4 regions of the Alkalihalobacterium alkalinitrilicum genome follow, and region 3 is predicted to be linked to each of the others. Evidence: riboswitches for the same ligand, from Rfam matches in the RefSeq annotation. Region 3 holds a riboswitch; each other region holds the start of a gene.
The links. A riboswitch is a leader RNA that binds a small molecule or an ion and turns the genes downstream of it on or off. The one in region 3 is predicted to bind cyclic di-GMP.
Positions count from the first base shown of each region.

Region 1: linked by a shared signal. The riboswitch ahead of BK574_RS11885 (hypothetical protein) and the one ahead of BK574_RS28945 (type II secretion system protein) in region 3 are both predicted to bind cyclic di-GMP.
Region 2: linked by a shared signal. The riboswitch ahead of BK574_RS08000 (methyl-accepting chemotaxis protein) and the one ahead of BK574_RS28945 (type II secretion system protein) in region 3 are both predicted to bind cyclic di-GMP.
Region 4: linked by a shared signal. The riboswitch ahead of BK574_RS13000 (anti-repressor SinI family protein) and the one ahead of BK574_RS28945 (type II secretion system protein) in region 3 are both predicted to bind cyclic di-GMP.

Region 1 covers NZ_KV917368.1:2,517,357-2,520,696, reverse strand. Annotated here, with positions in the region: gene BK574_RS11895 (hypothetical protein) at 1-176, shown strand, start outside; gene BK574_RS11890 (peptidoglycan recognition protein family protein) at 176-1,102, shown strand; gene BK574_RS11885 (hypothetical protein) at 1,306-1,632, opposite strand; cyclic di-GMP riboswitch class I at 1,714-1,796, opposite strand; gene BK574_RS28825 (hypothetical protein) at 2,059-2,190, shown strand; gene sda (sporulation histidine kinase inhibitor Sda) at 2,191-2,322, opposite strand; gene BK574_RS11875 (hypothetical protein) at 2,546-2,923, shown strand; gene BK574_RS11870 (hypothetical protein) at 2,925-3,236, opposite strand; gene BK574_RS11865 (hypothetical protein) at 3,312-3,340, shown strand, end outside.
Region 2 covers NZ_KV917368.1:1,708,946-1,712,285, reverse strand. Annotated here, with positions in the region: gene BK574_RS08005 (2,4'-dihydroxyacetophenone dioxygenase family protein) at 156-644, shown strand; cyclic di-GMP riboswitch class I at 826-913, shown strand; gene BK574_RS08000 (methyl-accepting chemotaxis protein) at 1,118-2,854, shown strand; gene BK574_RS07995 (Rrf2 family transcriptional regulator) at 3,054-3,340, opposite strand, start outside.
Region 3 covers NZ_KV917368.1:4,741,850-4,745,189, reverse strand. Annotated here, with positions in the region: gene BK574_RS22900 (PilW family protein) at 1-129, opposite strand, end outside; gene BK574_RS22895 (type IV pilus modification PilV family protein) at 126-584, opposite strand; gene BK574_RS22890 (prepilin peptidase) at 597-1,349, opposite strand; gene BK574_RS28945 (type II secretion system protein) at 1,500-1,835, opposite strand; cyclic di-GMP riboswitch class II at 2,031-2,114, opposite strand; gene BK574_RS22880 (sensor domain-containing diguanylate cyclase) at 2,422-3,340, opposite strand, start outside.
Region 4 covers NZ_KV917368.1:2,702,419-2,705,758, forward strand. Annotated here, with positions in the region: gene sigK (RNA polymerase sporulation sigma factor SigK) at 76-777, opposite strand; cyclic di-GMP riboswitch class I at 1,265-1,360, shown strand; gene BK574_RS13000 (anti-repressor SinI family protein) at 1,392-1,598, shown strand; gene BK574_RS13005 (VanZ family protein) at 1,690-1,959, opposite strand; gene BK574_RS27535 (hypothetical protein) at 2,234-2,395, shown strand; gene BK574_RS13010 (ABC transporter ATP-binding protein) at 2,702-3,340, opposite strand, start outside.

The DNA.
Region 1 (3,340 bases), 2.2 Mb from region 3:
AATTCACGTCTAGAAAGTTTCTAATGGCTGTGGTTACAGGGTTATTGGTCATTGTTAATCAAGGGTTAGGGTTAGAAATTCCGACAGATGCGGTTCTCACTGTTGCTGGTGTGGCTATTTCATATATTCTCGGTGAAGCGTATGTTGACGGAAAAGTGAAAGGAGAGGGTAAGTAATGAGCAAAGTACAAGATTTACGAGGTAAGTTAATGGATGGCGGAAGTCGTAGACGTATTGATCAAATTAATCGTATTGGCGTCCATTATTCTTTTACAGATCAAGGGGACGCTTTTTCTTTTGAAAGAACATGGAGAACTAAAAGAGGATGGAGTCACGGTGGTTATTCTGAAATCATACTAAAGGATGGAACACTACAAATATGCTATGACCCTGTAGTTATTACAAATGGAGTTGGTGGTCACAATACACGAACATATAATATTTGTTACGTCGGTAAAGGAGCACCTAACGAGAAGCAATTACCAGTATTAATAGAACGTGTACGCTTAGCGATGGAACGATTTAATATAGGGTTATCTAATGTTTTAGGGCATCGAGAGTTTCCTAATCAATCCACAGCGTGCCCAGGAATAAATATGGGTGAGTTTCGAAAACGGTTAGAGGGGCGCACTGAGAAAGAAGTTACAGATACTAAAATTGCTGGAATAGTAATAAAAGCACCTTCACCAAATCCATTAATTAAGAACGGAGACCGAGAAGAAACGGTGAGGAGTTTACAAAATAAATTGCTTGCGGCTGGTGAACGATTACCACGTTTCGGAGCTGACGGACATTTTGGTAAAGAAACAGAAGACGCAGTAAAAGCGTTCCAAGCTCGACAAAATATCTTAGTTGACGGTCTGGTTGGTAATCAAACAAGAAACGCTTTAGATGCAGTATTACCAAAATACCGTAGATTATTAAGAAATCTATCTCCAATGCTACGTGGAAATGATGTGACCGCAGTACAACGTGTGGTAGGTGCTACAACTGATGGTATTTATGGTGCTAATTCAGCAAGTGCCGTAAGAAATTATCAACGTCTTCATGGTCTAACTGTGGATGGTATTGTTGGTCCACTAACTTGGGGACATATGTTTTAATAACAAAAAGAAGCCCAACCTTGTGGTGGACTTTTCAGATGGATATTTTAGTGGCCCCTCGACTAGAAATAAGAAGTGGGGTGTTATTCCCAAGAGGCTTAACGAGGCCAATTAAGCCTTCTATATCAGTATATGTAACTCGGTTTTGTTCTATGTATTAAACTTAAAATAGCCCACTCTTCGGAGTGGGCTTAAATTCTTGGTTATCTGTTTATAATACCTAGTTTTAGTTTTAGATCGTAAAGCCTTTTAGAAGCAACTTTATATTCTAAATCGACATGAGTAACAACATTAATAACTAAATTATGACTGTATTCATTTCTTAAGATAGAGAAAACGGTTGGTTTTTTATTTTTTAAAAATGCCATTACTTCAGAAACGGGCAATGTTACATTATTAGTATTAGTACGTAAAAAGCTAATAATAAAATTTTTGAAATGAAATACAGAATCTCTCTTATCGGGCAGAGTCACAATTAAAGAGTCCAGTTTTTCTAATGCTACTTTTAGTTCGGGTTCAATTAGTTCCATTATTGTTTTTTACACTCCTTTAAGAAAATTTGTGCCGAATGAAAATATCTGGGTGCTTTTCTTACGGAGTTTTATTTTTTCATTGGCAGCTGGCTGACGTGGGTTTCCCGTTAGTCCCTGTAGCTTTGCGTCCTTATCTTTCAATAAGTTTGCCTTTTGCAAATACTGTAGAATTATATCGGAAATTGGCGATCGAGTAAAGTAGTGATACTATAAAATAGTAAATCCCACTCTTCGGGGTGAGAAATGGGATTTTCTTTTTAGCGCTGGGAATTTATGTAAAAGTCTATAAAGTGGAACAGAAAAAAGGGTATTAGAGTTGATTTGTAGAATTAGCAGTAAAATAAAAAGTCCTCTCAATAGAGAGGACATAATAGTTGAAATTATCTAACTTTTGCAATATATTTTTGTAAAGGAGTGAGAAATTTGCCCATTGAACAGCAATTGAATGAATTAGTATCTTATTTTGAAAGTGAGTTACAAAGACAAGTATTAGAAAGGGAAATTGAATTCTTACAATGGCTTCAAGAAAAGATTGATAATAGTAAATGTAAATAATTATTTAGTATATGTAATTTCTCTTTTTAATAATTCTTTCTTTAATAGTTCAATGAAATCTTTAGACAACTTGCAGTTAATTGCTTTGTTATATGCCTCCAATAAATCACCGTCGCTTAACTTTTCTAACATGAAAAAATCCTCCCTTGAATACATACCCAAGAAATAATATTAAATGCTGTGAGAACTTATAGCAATACTTATCTGAACATTCACTCGATTGTAATTGATTTGTAATATTATTAATTTTTTTGAAGGGGCTTTAATTTTTTACACAATCTTAACTTTACCTTTATTGTTCTTATAAAATAAAATAGTTATTCTAAATAAAGAACAATAAAAGGGAGGTTTTTTAATGACTGTATTTGAAGAAAGTTGTGTTCCAGAAAACATGATAGAAGGGTATCGGCTGCTTTACGAAATTGAAACAACATTACAATCTATAATCAATTTTCAACTAACTTATAAATACGGTCTTCACTGGCGAAGTATCCTCTACGAGAAAAGGCCAATTAATGACGCATGCCTGCACGAATTAGTTAGCTACCTCTTTAAATACCCACATATCATCCCCAATATTAATAGATCTCAAAGAGAAAAGCTTAGAAAATTATCAGATATACGAAATAAAGTATGCCATATGACAGATATCGCTGATAGTGAGCTGAAGGTAATAAAGGAATGTAACAACATGATTAAAGGGTTTTCATACGAGATTAGCTCTAAAAGGTAAACTATTTTCTGTAACCATTATAAGGATCCCTATTCAGAACTTTCTCCTCATAATCCCTTGAAAGATCCTCTAGCATCTCACGATCGAGTCTTCCTTTAAGATAGTCATCATCAAAGACCTTCATGACTTGACCTTCTTTCATATCCATTACTTGAAGTACCTTTTTCAAACCCTCATAATAGTACAACATTATATGGTACCGTCTTTTTACCTCATAACAATCAGGACAGAGTTTTTTATCCATCCTTACTTTTAAGTTCTTTTCTCTACCAGTTCTTAAACAATTTTCACAGGTGCCCAGTGACTCGTTCATAAAAATCGTCCCTCCAAAGCAGAAGCTATAAAAATTATTGACATTTAAAATATAGGTATTATAGAGTTGTAATAAATGGAAAGGGGAGTTACAATGAGGAATTT
Region 2 (3,340 bases), 3.0 Mb from region 3:
ATAAATTAAGTGCAAAATTGCAAATGTTGTGCATTGTTGCACAGATTTGGTTGCATTTTTACTGATCATACTGTGTTTCATGGGGTTTTTACTGTTGGCATGAAAGTTGCAATATAGTTGTATACCTTAATTACAAAACAAATGGAGTGATACAAATGGTTAAAAATTTAGAGTTAGATTTTTTCACTGAAAAAGTAGCATTACCTGACAGAGCAATTGATATTGAAAGTATTCCGTGGGTTCCACATAGTGAAGGAGTATGGTTTAAACCGCTACGATTTGATTTAACTACTGGTAATTGGGTTCATTTAACAAAGATGTCAAGTGGTGCGATGATTAGACGCCATAGACATACAGGTGGGCCTGTTCTCGCTTATCCGCTTCATGGAGAATGGTATTATTTAGAAAGAGATTGGGTTGCTAGACCAGGAACATTTGTTTATGAGCCGCCAGGAGATATCCATACGTTAGTAGTGGATAAAGACAAAGGTGAAATGATTACGTTATTCTTCTTAGGTGGGGTCATTCAATATTTAGATGACAATAATAATGTGACTGATCAAGATGATATTTTTCTTCGATTAAAGAAATACACTGATTACTGTGAAGCTAATAATATACCAATCGTAAATTTGACATACTAGTTTCCTATTCGAGGCCCAAGTTTGTAATCTTGCAAACTTGGGCCTCTTTGTAACTTTATAACTAAGGTAGTTTGATATACATTGATTAAAAGAGAGACTAATTACATAAAATCATTGAAAATTTATAATTTTTAAATGATAATAGAACTAGTTAATCAACTCTATACAAATAAATTGAATAATTTGTTAAGGGCAAACCTTTGGAAACAAAGGGACGCAAAGCTTTAGGGGCTAATACAAATTTTTTGTTATGCTAGCCAGTTACCGTTTTATGGAAACATTTTTTAACGGGAATGTTTTTTTATTTTATATTAAGCTACTAGATCCATTCAGTTATTGGGGGTAGGCACTGGGAAAATATAATCGTAACTTATGTCTATTGATAGATAAATTTTGTGAAAACCGCCAATTCATTGGTGTACTTGTGTTTCTATATTAACAAGATATTTAAATATAAAAGGTGGTTTGAGGGTATGCAACTGACAATTCAAAAAAAGCTCTTTTTTATAATTCTTCTTTTGTTAGCGGTTCCAAGTTTAATTATTGGTATTGTTGGCTTTAACTCTGCAAAAAGTAGTCTAAATCAATTAAGTGGAACCATGTTGGAAAATAGTACAAAGCAAGTCGTACATATGATTAGTGCATTAAATAATGAAGTGGATAAAGGAACTTTGTCTTTAGAAGAAGCACAAGAGACAGTTAAAACTTTTATTTTAGGGGAAAGAATGGCTGATGGAACGAGACCTGTAAATACCAATATAGATCTCGGAGAATATGGGTATATTTTTGTAATTGATAACCAAGGAAATGTTCAAACCCATCCATCCCTTGAAGGTGATAATGCTTGGGAGTTTCAAGCAAGTGATGGATCGTATTTTGTACAAGAATTTATTAATGTTGCTGAAAGTGGTGGAGGTTTTGTTTATTATGATTTCCCACATCCAAGTAATCCCGATCGAAATGAAACGAAAATAGGATATTCTGAAATTGACCCGTATTGGGGCTGGGTTATTGTACCAAGTTCATATATGTCAGATTACAACAGTGGTGCTAATCAAGTTTTATATATTCTTCTCATTACATTAGGGTTATCTTTATTAATCGGAACGGTTATTACATACTTATTTTCAAGACATTTATCAAAACCAATCCAAGCATTATCTCAACAGGTGCAAGAAGTGGCATCTGGTAACTTGAGAGTTAGTGAGTTAAACATTAAAAATAAAGATGAAATTGGTTTACTAGCGACTAGTGTAAATAAAATGACGAAAAACTTAAAAGAAATCATTGGTCAAGTGTCTTCTAGCTCTGAGCAAGTAGCATCGACTTCAGAAGAGCTATCTGCAAGTAGTGGGCAAACTAGTAAAGCAACAGAAGAAATTACAGAAGCGATACAGGAAATTTCCAGCGGTGTTGAAAAACAAATGGAAAGTATCGAAGAGATGTCTAATGTTGTAACGCAAATTTCTACTGGAATTGAAGCCATTTCCAAAAATGCAGAAGAGGTCAATCAATCTTCAGAAGAAACAGCGAATACGGCTCAAAAAGGGAAACAAGTTGTATTCCAATCGATGGAACAAATGAACCAAATTAATGCTTCAAGTATAGAAATGGAAAAAGTAATTCAAGCTTTAGGACAAAAGTCTGAGCAAATAGAAAATGTCATTTCAATCATTACTAGTATATCTGATCAAACGAATTTATTAGCCTTAAATGCAGCGATAGAAGCTGCTCGCGCAGGAGAACATGGTAAAGGGTTTGCAGTTGTTGCAGATGAGGTAAGAAAGCTAGCAGAAGAATCTAGTAGAGCGGGTAGTCAAGTAAATGAATTGATTAAAGACATTCAACAAGAAGTAAGTAAAACAGTAGATGCAATGGGTGAAAATGGACGTGCAATAGAAGAGGGGATCACACTAGCAAACCAAGCAGGAAAGGCGTTTGAGGAAATTACAGATGGTGTTGAAAATGTTAGTTATCAATTCCAAGATATTTCAGCTGCGATCCAACAAATCAATACAAGCTCAGAAAGTTTATTAAGAATGGTAGATGGTACGGAACACATTTCAAAAGAAGCGGCAGGTTATGCTCAGAATGTTGCTGCTTCAGCAGAGGAGCAAAATGCGTCTATGGAAGAAATCACTTCTGTTGCTGATACATTAGCCACCATGGGTGAAGAATTGCAAAATAGTGTAAAAAGGTTTAGCTTATAATCATCCTAATAAGTTAAAAGTGAGAACTTCTTAACGAAACAGAGCAAAAAACTAAAATAATAATTATATAAATCTCCTACCGAATTTGATTAAATAGGTAGGAGATTTCTTTTCGACCTTGCTTTAACGAAGTAAAGGATCAATAGTATGCTTCATTCAGCTATGCAAAAAGTAGAATGAAAGCACACGACAGACCGAACTAAACTTTTGGTAATAGCGTCCTCAAGTAATCTTTGTTAATTAATATATCCTCAAGTGTATAACTATCAAGGACTTTTAAGAATGCTTTCATGGCATCATTCAACACATGTTTTAATCTACATCCTGAACTGATGATACAAAGGTTTCCTTCTTCGTTAAAACATTCAACGATTTGTAAGTCTTCCGTTTGTCTAACGACTGCCCCAATATTAATTGATTTTGGTTGTTTTGCAAGTTTTATTCCGCCATTTCGTCCTCTTATTGTCTCTATTAAACCTAGTTTCC
Region 3 (3,340 bases):
ATCAATACTCGTTTGTTGATGGACTTTCAATGTACTATTTACTAACATATAAACAGGAATAGAAATCATTGACATAATGGTAATCGTCAAAAGTAACTCGACTAAAGTAATACCTCGTTGATTTCTCATGGTTGCTTTTTCACCACCGTAACTAAAGAAACATCTTGACTGTTTGGTGCGTTTGATTTTACGGTTACTTCTACTTCAAAAAAGCTAGCTGCTAATATCTGATTTCTTTCCTCATCATCAGTTACGTCAGATAACTCACTAAATGAGATTTCATAAAGTACTTCTGTATCTCCTAACAAAGGCGGTTCAAGTTGAGCTATGTTAATTTCCGTACAGCCACTATTAGGGGAACAAGTGCCGTAAATTATTTCATCCTTTAAAGCACTTGGGTACGAATTGACTCTCACTTCTTCGATCACTTGCTGAGCAAAATAAAGAGTTTGCGTTTCTCTTCCTTGAGAAACCGTGTTCGTAAAGGCATTGGTCATTAACGTGAGAATAGGAATTACAATAATCCCCAATATAACAATCGTTACGAGTAACTCAATTAATGTAATTCCTTTTTGATTATTCATATTCTCACACCCTTACCATAAGAAGTTAATATACCAATTCCAAATATCCTGTCCAAATAAATAAGCTAAAAGCGTTCCAATAAAGATAAACGGCCCAAACGCAATCGGTTGTTTACGCTTCACGATGCCAAGTGCCAATAGTAGTACACCAATGACCGTACCGACAAATGATGCTAAAACGAGACTCATCACCGTCATCCATGGTCCTAACGCGACACCAATCGCCGCATACAGCTTTACATCACCACCACCCATTCCACCTCGACTAACGATGGCAATGAGTAGTAACAATGCAAAACCAACAACCCCACCAAGTAAATAGTACCAAAATGGTTCTGTACCTATAAATAGGTGAGAAATGATAAGTACACCAAGCATTGGTAACGTTACTACATCTAGAATAAGTTGTTTACGAATGTCAGTTAATACAGAAATGACAAGTAAAACAGTTAGGAGAAGTGCTGGAATTAGCTCTAGTTGTAGACCGACAAATTTATACACGATAAAAATCGATGTAGCTGTTAAAAGTTCACCGAATGGGTATAAAGGTGATATTTTTGTTTGACAATAACGACATTTGCCTTTTAGAAATACATAACTGAAGACAGGAACTAAATCTAATACCGATAATTTGTGTTTGCAATGTGGACAATGAGAAGGAGGGAAGGCGATTGATTTTTTATTTAATAGACGGATGGCTACAACGTTGAAGAAGGAGCCGAGTAATAATCCTATTAGAATGACATATATATCTATGAAAATCACAATTAACTCTCCTCCTAAAATATATTATGTCTAAAAGGACCCAGTTAATAAATAACTACATTCATTACCTTTTGATTTAAAGTTTACGCATTTTTATCAATTCTGGTTAAAAAGCTGCCGCATTTTTACGGCAGCTTTTATAATAACAGTCTATTGACATTCAGTAATCGCTAAAGGAGTGTCTGCTACTTCTGCAGCAGGAAGATCAGTTCCATCAGCACACTTTGGCCAACTTTCTAAGTAATCACCAACAAGTTGAGACTTTAATGTTGGTTCTTCTCCATTTACCACAGAATACCTTTGAAAAGCATCTTCTGCTATTTTTAAAGTTTGCGCATTTGTATTTTCTGCCGCAGATTCACGTTGCCCCATTAGTGCTGGTACCGCTATCGCTGCAATAATCCCCAAAATAACAATTACTACTAGTAACTCGATTAGTGTTAAACCGCGTTGGTTTTTAAGACGTTTTTGAATAAGTGCTCTCATTCTTATCTCTCCCTTTTTCCTCATAGTTTCAATTTATTTTCAGAGCTGTTCTTGGCTCTCAAAATCGTTAATAGATTGGCTTGTCCTTGTGCGTGATTCCCCTTGTTTCGCTAACTTTTTTACCTTAATCTGTCAAAATGCGACAAATTTAAAGCAAAAAAATAACTTTTACCTTTGACCACCTCCGCAGATGTCATATGTAAAAGTCGGTTGCACCACTAGCTCCTTACGACTTAGGCGCCCACTTACAAGTCGTAACTCATCGCTCCTTTTCAAACTACCTCTAAGAGTTATTACCCTAATTACAGTAGCTCCAAACCTATTATAGCAAATTATTAAATTCAGGTAATACTAACTAGTGAATTTCCAGTTATTCACTAGTCTGAATGTCTTACCCTTATATTTTTGATTATAACAAGAAATCTTTAAAATTAAAGAGTTTTTCAAAAAAAATTATGAGCGTTTTTAAAACATCTTAAGACTAAAGTCACAAAAGATACATTAGTTTTAAATGTGAGTTTTATAATTAGCAAAAAGTAGAAATCATTTCACGTACTTTGTCTCTATCTCCTCTACTTTCTAGTCTTTATCTCGTTAAAGTATCCGCTAAAAAATCTACATTTTTTACGACTTCACAATCATCCCTATACAGCGCTACACGATTTCTTCCTTTTTGTTTAGCACCCGTATACATGGCGCGGTCGGCTTGACGGACGAGTGAAACGGGATTGGTTTCTTCTTTGTCACTTATGGCGAAACCGATACTCGCTGTAACGTGAATGATCTTTTTCTCACCATGATTAAGATCATTATGAATATTGAAACTGTTATTGGCAATTTGACTTCGCAATTGTTCGGCTATCTTATGTGCATTCGTTAGATTTGTATTGGTTAACATGATCACAAACTCTTCGCCACCGTAACGGGCTACAGAGCCATCATCACCTATGATGTTCTCCATTAATTTTGCCAATTGACAGAGTACTTCATTTCCTGCTTGGTGACCATACGTATCATTGACCGATTTAAAGTGATCGAGGTCTAATAAAATAACAGCTAGTTTTTCATTCTGAATGATGCTTCGTTCATATTCTTCAATTAATGTTCGTTCAAATGATCGATAGTTGTAGAGGTCGGTTAGTGAACAACGCTCACTTTCTTTTATCGTCTGTTCGTAATGGCGGGCGTTATCCATAGCAACACCGAGAAAATTGGCGAGAATCTCAACTAACGTGACATCTTGTTTTTTATATGCATTTTTTTCACTGACAGCAATTGTGATAACTCCTTTTATTTCACTATGTTGAATAATCGGGACAATCATAACAGAATGCGCTCCTTTTAACAGAAGTCGCTCCGGTCCTGGCCATTGACTGCGCTTTTGGTAGACAACTCCTTTTTTCTTTCGGTAGGCTTTCTCTGTGATCGAATCAACTGTTTTTTCGATTGATAAAATTTCACTCGGTTGTTCTTGATATGAAGCTAACAACTTTAACATTCTGTCT
Region 4 (3,340 bases), 2.0 Mb from region 3:
GAATTACTTATCAAAAAAAAAAAAAACAAGAGAGTATGAGAACCGACCTTCTTACACTACCTTTCATTATTCTTTCTACAAACCATTATTCCGTTTATAAAACTCATGGAATAGCTTCATCAATGCTCGCTTTTCGATGCGGGAAACATAGCTTCTAGAAATATTTAGCTCCTTAGCAATTTCCCGCTGCGTTCTTTCTTTCATTAAATCTAGACCAAAACGTCCGACAATGACTTCTTTTTCGCGCTCATCTAATACATGGATGTAATCATAAATTTGCTTTTTTTCCATTTTCAGTTGGATCGTATCGACGATATCGTCCGTTTCTTCTTGAAGGACATCAATTAAAGTAATTTCATTTCCTTCCTTATCCGTTCCAATTGGATCGTGAAGCGATACGTCTTTCTTTACTTTCTTTAATGCGCGAAGATGCATGAGGATTTCATTTTCAATACACCTGGCTGCATAGGTCGCTAGTTTCGTTCCTTTTCCTTGTGAGTAGCTCTCAATCGCTTTTATTAACCCGATTGTGCCAATCGAAATTAGATCTTCTGTATCTTCACGAGTATTTTCGAATTTTTTTACGATATGTGCGACTAAGCGTAAATTATGTTCTATAAGGCGATTACGGGCTTCTTCGTCTCCTTGCTCCATGAGCTGTAAGTATCTCTGCTCCTCTGCTTTCGAAAGCGGTTGAGGGAAGGCATTGTTTTTTACGTACCCTACAAAAACAATGACTTCTTTAATAAAATAGGTGATGGCTGCAAATAATGACACTTCCTCACCCCCATAAGGTTTGTTATCTTATGTCTATGTGTGTATGGGCTCGGTTGTGTCTGTACAAATAAAATTAAATTGAAACTAGTTCTTTCATATCCCCACTTTTTTGAAAGTCATTTAGTGCTCATCCTTAAAATACATAACCTTCTGTAAGTTTATTATTGGGTATTTTCTGAAAAAGTTCTCGACATATTAGTATTCAATATAACAATTAATTCCAAATAATCCATCCGTTTGAAATAACGATGATAGAACTATATACCTACTATTTTTTGTTTATCAACATATCAACAGTGTAAACATAGGTAAAAAAAACTAAGCAGGGGTCATTTTTTCTGTATCTTTGACACGATTTGTATATTCTATCATCGACAAACTTCAACACTATGATATGGTTTCTTCCTTTATACTATGAATTAATTAATACATAAGTCGCGGAAAATCTCAAAAACTTTGAAAAATCATGAGGAATACTTTAATATTTTTCAGAAAACGGCAAACCTATTGAAAAGTAGGGACGCAAAGTCACAGGTCTTAGGTTGGGGATTTGGATTTCAATGATGATGGCTGGACTGCCTGAAATGCTCATAGTATTTTAGGAGGGAAATACGATGAAAAATGAATGTAACAAAGAGTTGGATCAAGAGTGGGTACAATTAATGAAACAGGCAATGGAAATGGGTTTAACCAAACAAGAAATCAAACGGTTTTTATTAAAAAAGAAAACAAACTGGGCAAGTCCTCCAAGAAACTTTATCCTTAGAAAAGACTATCCATTTTTTTTACTTCTTGATAAGTATTACGCAAAAGTTTATTAATTCTATGTAAATTACAAAGTTAGGACGGGCCGAAAGTGATCAATGATGGCGAATATCATTCATCACTTTTTTTCGTTTAACCTAAGCCTAGCTACAAATTAACCTTGGTTGAACTCTTTTGAAACATACAGACTATTTTTCTTAAAAAGGAACCAAAGGTAGCATTCCTCCTATTATAGCTTCTTCTAACAATTACCCATAAAAGCATTTTTGAAATATCATCAAAACCAAACGAGCGAAACGGTACGTAATATTGATGCACTTCATCAATGACACCATACGAAACCGCAACCAAGAATGCAAACTGTTCTTTTTTTCGTTGAAGTTCTCCAAATGTCAAAAAGGCAAGAATAATAAACAAATATAACAGCCCAATTGAGCAAGTTCGAGAATAACTCCAATCGCTACGAACACACTCGGATGCATATTACTAAAAATGACTTCCAATCGACTTGGATTAAAATTACTGGATTGCCACCAAATCAACATCACATAGAGAATAGAATACTAATAAAAACTCTACGCATGTTAAATACATGTATATAACAACGATCAACAAGTACCCATAAGACGTTACCTGAATATTGAATACTTCTCTGGAACAAGTAATACGATATACAGAGGAGGTCTTAGTGATGCTTCTACTAGGTAAACAGATAATGAGTAAAGGTAAAGCTTTTTATCATCGTTTAATGTATGCCTACAATATTGTGTTGTATAAAGATTGTCTTGATAAAGAGATGAAATTAAAACTCTTAAAAAGAGTAATTCATCATGAAAAAGAATTAAATGTTTAGAGAAAATAAGTGAAAGAAGATTGATTAGGAATTTATTAAGTAAGTTCTTATGTTTTTATTTAATCGTTAGACTTTTGTTTAATAAAAATAGAATGATGTGGTGTTGCATTTTTTATAATGTTACTATTTTTATCAAATACTGGTGACATATATTCGCTTTGATTATAATTACCTAAAGGCTTATACTTTGAAGCTACTTTGGCATTCAAATACCTTATTCCCTATAACCTATTAGACTTTTTTACAAAACTTGTAAGCTTATAAATTATATTGTGAATGAGGTACCTCATTCAGCGTTTAACCCTTTTATGATTGCATAACTTCCATTTGCTTTCTGAGCAATTGACTAAACATACTCCGTTTTTCTTTTGCCAGCTGATTAAAGCCACCTTGCTGGATGATTTGACCTTGATCGAGAACAATAACTTGATCAGCGTGACGAATCGTTGATAAGCGATGGGCAATAACGATAATTGTCATTCTGCCTTTCAGTCGTTCGATAGCCTCTTGTATCTTCGACTCATTTTCTGTATCTAACGCACTCGTAGCTTCATCTAATACGAGGATCGATGGTTTCCGTAAAATCGCCCGGGCTAAGACAAGTCGTTGCCGTTCTCCTCCTGAAAGTCGGATGCCACGATCTCCAATTAAAGTATCCAACCCTTGAGGAAGCTTACTAACAAAATCAGCAGAAGCAAATTCGAGTGCTTCCCACATTTCCGCTTCGCTGGCATCTGAAGCAACAAGTTGTAAATTTTCTCGAATACTTTCATTAAATAAAAATGGATCTTGAGGAACATAACTAATCGCTTGTCGCAAAGAACGTACATTACCGCTTGATAGTGGAACACCGTCTAATAATATTTCTCCTTCTTCTGATTGATTAAGTCCCATCAACAAATCAATTAACGTACTTTTACCAGCACCCGATGGGCCAACTACAGC